One region of the Ensifer sp. R-19 genome, then DNA from elsewhere that is predicted to be linked to it. Evidence: predicted binding sites of a transcription regulator. Region 1 holds the regulator's gene; the other holds the start of a gene.
What was found. The regulator PhoB, encoded in region 1, activates phosphate uptake and scavenging genes when phosphate is short. The targets are predictions, from matches to a motif close to TGTCATNNANCTGTCAT.
Positions count from the first base shown of each region.

Region 2: ACN9MO_RS12780 (DUF1045 domain-containing protein) is a predicted target of PhoB. The motif match lies at 2,660-2,676, and genes of this name have one in related genera.

Region 1 covers NZ_CP184569.1:155,338-159,804, reverse strand. The annotation lists gene ACN9MO_RS00760 (aspartate aminotransferase family protein) at 1-1,087, opposite strand, end outside; gene ACN9MO_RS00755 (GcrA family cell cycle regulator) at 1,509-2,030, shown strand; gene phoB (phosphate regulon transcriptional regulator PhoB) at 2,099-2,782, opposite strand; gene phoU (phosphate signaling complex protein PhoU) at 3,042-3,755, opposite strand; gene pstB (phosphate ABC transporter ATP-binding protein PstB) at 3,806-4,467, opposite strand, start outside.
Region 2 covers NZ_CP184569.1:2,603,855-2,608,321, reverse strand. The annotation lists gene mnmD (tRNA (5-methylaminomethyl-2-thiouridine)(34)-methyltransferase MnmD) at 81-812, opposite strand; gene ACN9MO_RS12790 (NAD(P)/FAD-dependent oxidoreductase) at 852-1,994, shown strand; gene ACN9MO_RS12785 (PRC-barrel domain-containing protein) at 2,164-2,553, opposite strand; gene ACN9MO_RS12780 (DUF1045 domain-containing protein) at 2,820-3,620, shown strand; gene puuE (allantoinase PuuE) at 3,748-4,467, shown strand, end outside.

The DNA of each region.
Region 1 (4,467 bases):
ACACGTTGTCGCCGGCCGGCACGGCCAGGAGCTTCTCGGCGCGGATCTCCTTCAGGAGATCCGCCGAGGGGCCCTTTACCTTGATGCCCAGCATCAGGCCATCGCCGCGGATATCTTCGATGATATCGGGATAGCGATCCTTCAGCGAAGCAAGACCCTGGCGGAAGACGAGCGCGACGTCGCGCACATGGGCGAGGAAGCCATCAGCGAGGATGACGTCGAGCACGGCGTTGCCGACGGCCATCGCCAGCGGATTGCCGCCATAGGTCGAGCCATGCGTGCCCGCCACCATGCCGGCGGCCGCCTCTTCCGTCGCCAGGCAAGCGCCGAGCGGGAAGCCGCCACCGATGCCCTTGGCAACGGCCATGATATCCGGGCGGATGCCCGTCCACTCATGGGCAAAAAGCTTGCCGGTGCGGCCGACGCCGGTCTGAACCTCGTCGAGGATCAGGAGCAGGCCGAATTCGTCGCAGAGGGCGCGCAGTTCCTGCATGAATTCCTTGGTCGCGGGACGGATGCCGCCCTCGCCCTGGATCGGCTCGATCAGGATCGCGGCGGTCTCCTCGGTGATCGCATTCTTGACGGCTGCGAGGTCGCCGAACGGAACCTGGTAAAACCCTGGGGCCTTTGGCCCGAAACCTTCAATGTACTTTTGCTGACCACCGGCGGCGATCGTCGCGATCGTGCGGCCGTGGAAGGCGCCCTCGAAGGTGATGATGTGAAACTTCTCCGGCTGGCCTTTGGCGAAGTGGTAGCGCCGCGCCGTCTTGATCGCGCATTCCAGCGCTTCCGCACCGGAATTGGTGAAGAAGACCCGATCAGCAAAGGTTACGGCGGCCAGGCGGCGTCCAAGACTTTCCTGACCGGGAACCTCGTAAAGGTTGGAAAGGTGCCAAACCTTCTCGGCCTGCGCCTTCAGCGCCTCGACGAGATGCGGATGCGCATGGCCGAGCGAGTTCACGGCAACGCCGGCAGCGAAGTCGAGATAGCGCGAGCCGTCTTCGGCGATTAGCCAGACGCCCTCTCCTCGCTCGAAACGCAACGGCGCGCGCATGTAGGTATCGTAAAGCGGCGTGGTTGCAGTCATGCGAGGCTCTCCTTCACTCCAATCGGCATCGGTCCCGCTGCTTCATGCGGCCCGATAAAAATCAAAAATGCCGCCTTTCGGCGGCGCAGGCACTATTCCTATTTCGCACTGCAATGTCAACAAAACCAAGCCTTGCAGCGCGGTAACGAGATCCATTTCCCTGCGACGAAAAAATCGGCCGGTAGGGCTTGCAAAAATGCAACGCCAGCCGAGCAAGTTGGGGAAAACTACGAAATCGATTCGGCGTGAATCCCGGGACTCTTGCCACGGAGTCCGGCGGTCAGTACGTTAACATTCAATTACTAGACGCATGCGGCGGACCTAGTCACCAAAAGAGTTATCGCGTTTGCAACCTCGAGATTCAACCGGGGTGCGGTGAGGGATTCTGCCATCCCCAACGCTGAGAACGGAGAGTGCAGAAATGAACTGGACTGACGAGCGGGTGGAGAAACTGAAGAAGCTTTGGTCCGAGGGCCTAAGCGCAAGCCAGATCGCGGCACAGCTCGGCGGCGTCAGCCGTAACGCTGTCATCGGCAAGGTTCATCGCCTGAGCCTTCCAGGCCGCGCCAAAGCCGGCGGCAGCGCCACTGCGGCGGCCCGCCCGAAGCGGCCGACCTCGGCGCCGCGCGCTCCGAACTACGCCTCGCGCGTTTCGACCCGCACCGTTGCCCGTCCGTCCGGCGCCACCGTTCTCAAGGAGGAGATCGAAGTCGATCTCGTTGCCGAGCAGGATTTCAGCATCCAGACCGACGTGGTCGTGCCAATGTCGCGCCGCCTCGAGCTGACCCAGCTCACCGAACGCACCTGCAAGTGGCCGATCGGCGACCCGCTGAAGGAAGAGTTCCATTTCTGCGGCAACGATTCCCCGGAAGCTTCGCCCTATTGCAGCTTCCATGCGCGGCTTGCCTACCAGCCGTCCGCCGAGCGCCGTCGGATGCGCTAAGGATCCGCACAGGACCAAAACGAAAGGGGCCGATCGGCCCCTTTTTTATTGACTTCTGTTTGCCCTTCTCAGCTTTCGAGCGAGTAGCCGGCGCCGCGCACGGTGCGGATGACATCAGGCATGGTCGAGAAGTTCAGCGCCTTGCGCAGGCGGCCGACATGCACGTCGACGGTCCGCTCGTCGACATAGATGTCGTGGCCCCAGACGCCGTCCAGCAACTGCGAGCGCGAGAAGACACGGCCCGGAGAGGACATCAGGAACTCCAGCAGGCGGAACTCCGTCGGCCCCAGGCGAACTTCGCGGCTGCGACGATGGACGCGATGGGTTTCCCGGTCGAGCTCGATGTCGCCGCAGCGCAGCAGCGTCGAGAGAACTTCGGGCTTCGCCCGGCGGAGCATCGCCTTGACGCGGGCCATCAGCTCCGGCGTGGAGAAGGGCTTGACCACATAGTCGTCGGCCCCGGTCGCGAGACCGCGAACGCGCTCGCTTTCCTCGCCGCGCGCCGTCAGCATGATGATCGGCAGCCGCTCCGTCTCCGGGCGCTGGCGCAACCTACGGCAAAGCTCGATGCCGGAGACGCCAGGCAACATCCAGTCGAGGATCAGAAGGTCGGGCAGGCGTTCCTGTAGCCGGATCTCCGCCTCGTCACCCCTGAGGATCGTATCGACGTCGAAGCCTTCAGCTTCCAGATTGTAACGCAGCAGGACGCTCAGCGCCTCTTCGTCTTCGACCACGGCGATTTTTGGCAACATCAGGTAACGTCTCCTTACCGCGAGCGCCGTGCGGGTCCAGCGGACCGGCCGGCACTCAGACACTCTAAATCTGGAGCACCCCCGCCAATTTCAAAGGCGGTGCGAAAAGCCGCATGCTTCAGATGCAGGAATTCGGGGCCGCGACCGAAGCCGCGACCGGATGATATTCATGGGGCATGCATTGCGAACGGCGCGTTTAACGCCAGAGCGGGATGGGGAAAAGTGTATGCGGTTGTCCCCCGCATCCCGCTCAAACCTTCTAGTCGTTGACCGAGCCCAACGTCGACGTGTTGTCATCCTTCGGGCGCTCACCTTCCGGCTGGGCACCCGTCGCCATGTAATAGATCGTCTCGGCGATGTTGGTCGCGTGGTCGCCGATACGCTCGATGTTCTTGGCACAGAACAGAAGATGCGTGCAGGGCGTGATGTTGCGCGGATCTTCCATCATGTAGGTGAGCAGCTCGCGGAACAGCGAGGTGTAGATCGCGTCGATCTCCTCGTCGCGTTCGCGAATGCTGTTGGCCTTTTCCGGCGAACGCGAGGCATAGACGTCGAGCACTTCCTTGAGCTGCACCAGAGCGAGCTCGGCGAGATGCTCGAGACCGCGGGCGAGCTTGCGCGGGATGCCGGAACCGGCAACCGCGATCACGCGCTTGGCAGTGTTCTTGCCGAGGTCGCCGACACGCTCCAGGTCGGAGGCGATGCGGATCGACCCCATGATCTCGCGAAGGTCGGCGGCGACCGGCTGGCGCTTGGCGATCGTGACAATCGCCTTCTCGCCGATCTGGCGCTCGGCATCATCGAGAACAGTGTCGTCCGAGATTACCTTCTGCGCCAGCGCCAGGTCGGAATTGACCAGGGCGCGGACGGATTCGGCGACCATCTGCTCGGCGAGACCGCCCATTTCCGAGATGCGGCGCGTCAGGTACTTCAGTTCTTCGTCATAGGCGGACATGATATGCATGGACATGATCGTCGATCCTTACAGGCGCTTTCCAGTGACTGTTGCAGCCGTGATTGGCCTCAGCCGAAGCGGCCCATGATGTAATCCTGGGTGCGCTGGTCATCCGGATTGGTGAACATCTTGTCGGTGTCGTTCTCCTCGACAAGATTGCCGAGGTGGAACATGGCGGTGCGCTGCGAAACGCGGGCGGCCTGCTGCATCGAGTGGGTCACGATGACGATCGTGAAGTTCGTGCGCAGTTCGTGGATGAGTTCCTCGACCTTGGCGGTCGCGATCGGGTCGAGTGCCGAGCAGGGCTCGTCCATGAGGATGACTTCCGGGCTGACGGCAACAGCGCGTGCGATGCAAAGGCGCTGCTGCTGACCACCGGAAAGGCCGGTACCCGGCTCCTGCAGGCGGTCCTTCACCTCGTTCCACAAACCTGCCTTCTGCAGGCTGGTCTCGACCACCTCGTCAAAGTCCGCCTTGGTGCGGGCAAGTCCGTGGATGCGCGGACCGTAGGCGACGTTGTCGTAGATCGACTTCGGGAACGGGTTCGGCTTCTGGAAGACCATGCCGACGCGGGCGCGCAGCTCGACCACGTCAATGGTCGGGTCGTAGATGTCGTCCTCATCGAGCGTGATCTTGCCGGTGACGCGGCAGTTCTCGATGGTGTCGTTCATGCGGTTCAGCGTGCGCAGGAAGGTCGACTTGCCGCAGCCCGACGGACCGATCAGCGCCG
Region 2 (4,467 bases), 1.6 Mb from region 1:
CCGCGCGTCTTATCAGACGCGCAAAGGCCGCTGTAGCACTTTGATTTTCTGCATGTCTTTGTCCTTAAATCGAGGTCGATTTAAGGAGACATGCAGTAGGGGCGGTCGCCCCGCAGCATCTCGCGCTTGCCGGCGAAACCCTTGCGTTTTTCGACGACGAAGCCGGCGGCCTGAAGATTGCGGCGGACGAAACCGGCGGCGGCATAGGTCGCGAAGCTACCGCTGGGCGCGGTTTTTTCGAAGACGTGCCGCATCAGCTCTTCCGACCACATGTCGGGATTGCGCGAGGGGGCGAAACCGTCGAGATACCAGGCGTCGAACGGATGTTCGGTGCGGGCGACACCTTCGAGCGCCGGACCGCAGACGACCGTGAGGGTGACGCCGTCGCCAAAGTCGATGCGGACGTCACCGTCGGGGTCTGCCGGCCAGCGGGAGATCAGGGCCAGCCGTTCCGCATCGATTTCCGGCCAGTGGCTGAGCGCACGGGAAATCTCGTCGGCGGCCATGGGAAATCGCTCGAATGAGACGAAATGCAGGCGGTCGCCGGCTCCAGCGGTTGCCTTCCACTGGCGCCATGTCTCGCAGAAATTGAGCCCGGTGCCGAAGCCCAGTTCGCCGATGCGGAAGGTGCCCGTACCGACCCAGCGCTCCGGCAGGCCGTTGCCCGAAAGGAAGACGTGACCGCATTCCAGCCGCCCATCGGTGCGGCAATAAAAGTGATCGCCAAACTCCCGGGAATAGGGCATATCGGCCTCGTGCCAATCAAGGTTTTGGTGCGCTGGCGGGTCGATCGGGTCTGCTGGTCCTGTCATGGCAAAGGCGATAATCCGCCGGCCGGAGAAGGTCAATCGATGAGCGAGCTTTTGGTCGTCGGCGGCGGTATCATGGGGCTGTGGGCCGCCCTTTCCGCCGCGCGCAAGGGCATGACGGTGCGGCTCGTCGAGCAACAGGCCATCGGTGCCGGCGCGAGCGGCGGCCTACTGGGCGCGCTCATGCCGCATATGCCCGACCGCTGGAATGCCAAGAAGCAATTCCAGTTCGAAGCGCTGGTGTCCCTCGAAGAGGAGATCGCGCAGCTCGAAGCCGAGGCGGGGGTGTCGACCGGCTATCGCCGCACCGGGCGGCTGATGCCGCTCGCCAAGCCGCACTTACGCGACATTGCGCTCCGGCATGAACAGGACGCACGACAGCAATGGCGCGCGGGCGACCGGCAATTCTTCTGGCATGTCCAGGAGGAAGGCCCGCAGGGTTGGCCAGGCACGGAGGCAACGGCGCATGGCGTCGTTTTCGATACGCTGGCCGCGCGGGTGTCGCCGCGCCGCACGCTGTCGGCCCTGCGTGCCGCCCTGTTGCAGTTGCAGAATGTTCAGATCGATGAAGGCTCGGGCGTGCGCGCCATCCTTCCGGCGCACGGCAGGGCCGAGCGTGACGATGGCAGCCGGCTCAGCTTCGACCATTGCATCATCGCTGCCGGCATCGGCAGTTTCCCGCTGATCGATGCTGTGTCGGGGCCGCTGAAAGCGACGAGCGGCACGGCGGTCAAGGGCCAGGCCGCGCTCTTGAGGGCGGATGTCGATCCAGGCCTGCCGGTTATTTTCACCGATGGCGTCTACATCATCGCTCATGACGATGGCCATGTGGCGATCGGCAGCACCAGCGAGAACAGCTTTGCCGATCCACTGTCCACGGACGAACAGCTCGACGATCTCCTTCGACGCGCCACGTTGCTGGCGCCGTGTCTGGCGGATGCGGAGGTGGTCGAGCGCTGGGCCGGGCTCAGGCCAAAGTCGGCGGGGCGCGAACCCATGGTCGGGCGGCACCCTGATCATTCGAACATTTCCGTGCTGACCGGCGGCTTCAAGGTGAGCTTCGGGATTGCGCATCGGTTGGCGCGCTTCGTTGTCGACGAGATCGCCGGTCTCGCGACGCTCGATCTGCCGGAATCCTTCCTGTGCCGGAACCACATTGCGGCGCTTCGCGAGAAGCATCTCTAGAGCATCCCGCTCTCAAGTGGAATCACTGGAAGCGGAAAGATGCTCTAGATTCAAAGTGCTAGAGCGTCCTTTGTGCGTTCACTTGAACGCACGGCGCTCTAGGATCGGGCATAGGAAAGGCCCCGCCGCTGGCGGAGCCTCGAATATTCAGACATTCGAAAGTCCGACCTTACATCCAGTAGGGCGGTACGCCGTAGTAGTCGTAGACGCGACGGCCGTTTTCCTCGTTCCAGTTGTATTCCTCGTTGCCGCGATATTTCGGTGCGCGCTCGACCTGATCGCGCGTCACGTCGGTGCGATAGCCGCCGAGGTTTTCGTCATAGGTCAACTTCGCCCAGGGCAGCGGATAGTGGTCTTCGCCGAGGCCGAGGAAACCGCCGAAACCGAGCACGGCGTAGGCAACGCGACCGCTGCGTTTTTCGATGATCACGCGCTCGATCGAGCCGATGTGCTTGTTGTCGGAGCCATAGACCTTCGTGCCTTCAACCTTGTCGCTTCCGATCAGGTCATGGGTTTCCTTGATCCGGGCATCCTGCAGGTTTGCGTTGTGATAGCTCACGCTTCTTCTCCATCCTTGATTGTTACCTTGAGGGAACGGCCGTTGGGCTGGATGGTTCCGAAAATCCGGCGCAAGCCGGCGGGATCGCGTGGTTTTGCAGGATCCACTTCGTCAATCTGTCACGCAAATCACCTAAGACGCGGCCAATAGATCACGATGATCCCGAGCCGGATCGGCACTCATAAGCGTGATCGATCTCATTGGAGCGGGGCGGAAAACCGCAGGCATTTTTCCTCATCCCGCTCGAACGGATACCGGAGCCAGACATGCGCTACGCCATTTGTTTTACGCCGCCGATGGCCGACCCGCTTTCCGCGGTTGCCGCAAGCTGGCTTGGGCGCAACGTCTATTCCGGCGAACCGACGGAACTGCCTTCGGTTGCGGGCCTGAGTTCTGCCGACATCGCCTACCATACGGCCGTACCGCGCCGCTTCGGTTTCCATGCGGTGATGATGTCGCCGTTTCGTCTGCATCCGGATATGACGGAATCACAGCTCCTGAAGGCGCTGATGCATTTTGCCGGCGCGCAGACACCGTTCGAAATCGATCGCCTGGAGGTCGCCCGCATCGGCCGGTGCTTTGGCCTGATGCCGCAGGTCCCGAGCACCGCGATGCATCTGCTGGCCGCCAATATCGTTCAGGAGTTCGATGCTTTTCGTGCGCCACTCAGCGAAGACGAGATCGAGCGCTCCGATCCGGATCGGCTGACCGCACCGCAGTTTTCCAACCTGCACCGCTGGGGCGATCCTCATGTGATGGACGAGTACCGCTTTCACATGATGTTGACTGGCCCGCTCGCGTCGGACGCGATACGCCAGGTCGAGGCGCCGCTTCGCGACCTGTTCGAGCCATGCCTGGCGACGCCGCTTGCCATCGGCAGCCTTGCCCTCTTCGTCGAGCAAGAGACCGGCGCGCCCCTGCGCGTGCATTCGCAGCACCCGCTCGGCAAGATCTCCACGAATGCGCGCGCCGAGCGCGCCAAGCGCGTTGCCGCCGATCCCTCTCTTGGTTCGGGATCGATCCGGCCCTTGCCGCTCATCGTCGCGGCATTGATGGCGCATCGCTAGTGAGAGCGCAGAATTCAGCCTTCGTCTCATTCCGAACTCGTCGCCCAGCAACCCTTCGCGGGTAGATTTCGGTATCGACAATCCGGTCGGCGGTGATACCGTTCTGGAAAAATCGAAGGGTGATTTGATGTCTGAGACTAAGTATCCGCGCGACCTCGTTGGCTACGGCCGCAATCCGCCGAAGGCAAACTGGCCGGGCGATGCGCGCATTGCCGTGCAGTTCGTGCTGAACTACGAGGAGGGCGGCGAGAGCTGCATTCTCGATGGCGACGCGGCGTCCGAATGTCTGCTGTCCGAGATCGTCGGCGCGCAGCCCTGGCAGGGACAGCGTAATCTCAACATGGAATCGATCTACGAATATGGCGCACGCTCCGGTTTCTGGCGGCTGTGGCGCATGTTCACGAGCCGTAACGTTCCGCTGACGGTCTACGGCGTGACGCTCGCCATGGCGCGCAATCCGGAAGCGGTTGCGGCCATGAAGGAAGCCGGCTGGGAAATCGCCAGCCACGGCCTGCGCTGGCTGGAATACAAGGATTTTCCGGAGGAGGTCGAGCGCGAGCATATCCGCGAAGTCGTCCGTCTGCATACGGAACTGACCGGCGAGCGCCCGCTCGGCATCTACCAGGGCAAGCCTTCGGCCAATACGCTGAAGCTGGTGCTGGAGGAGGGCGGCTTCCTCTATTCCTGCGACAGCTACGCCGACGAACTGCCCTATTGGGTGCGGGGGCTGCCGGCCGACAAGCCGCATCTGATCATCCCCTATACGCTCGATGCCAACGACATGCGTTTTGCCACCAACCAGGGCTTCAACTCCGGCGACCAGTTCTTCACCTATCTCAAGGACAGC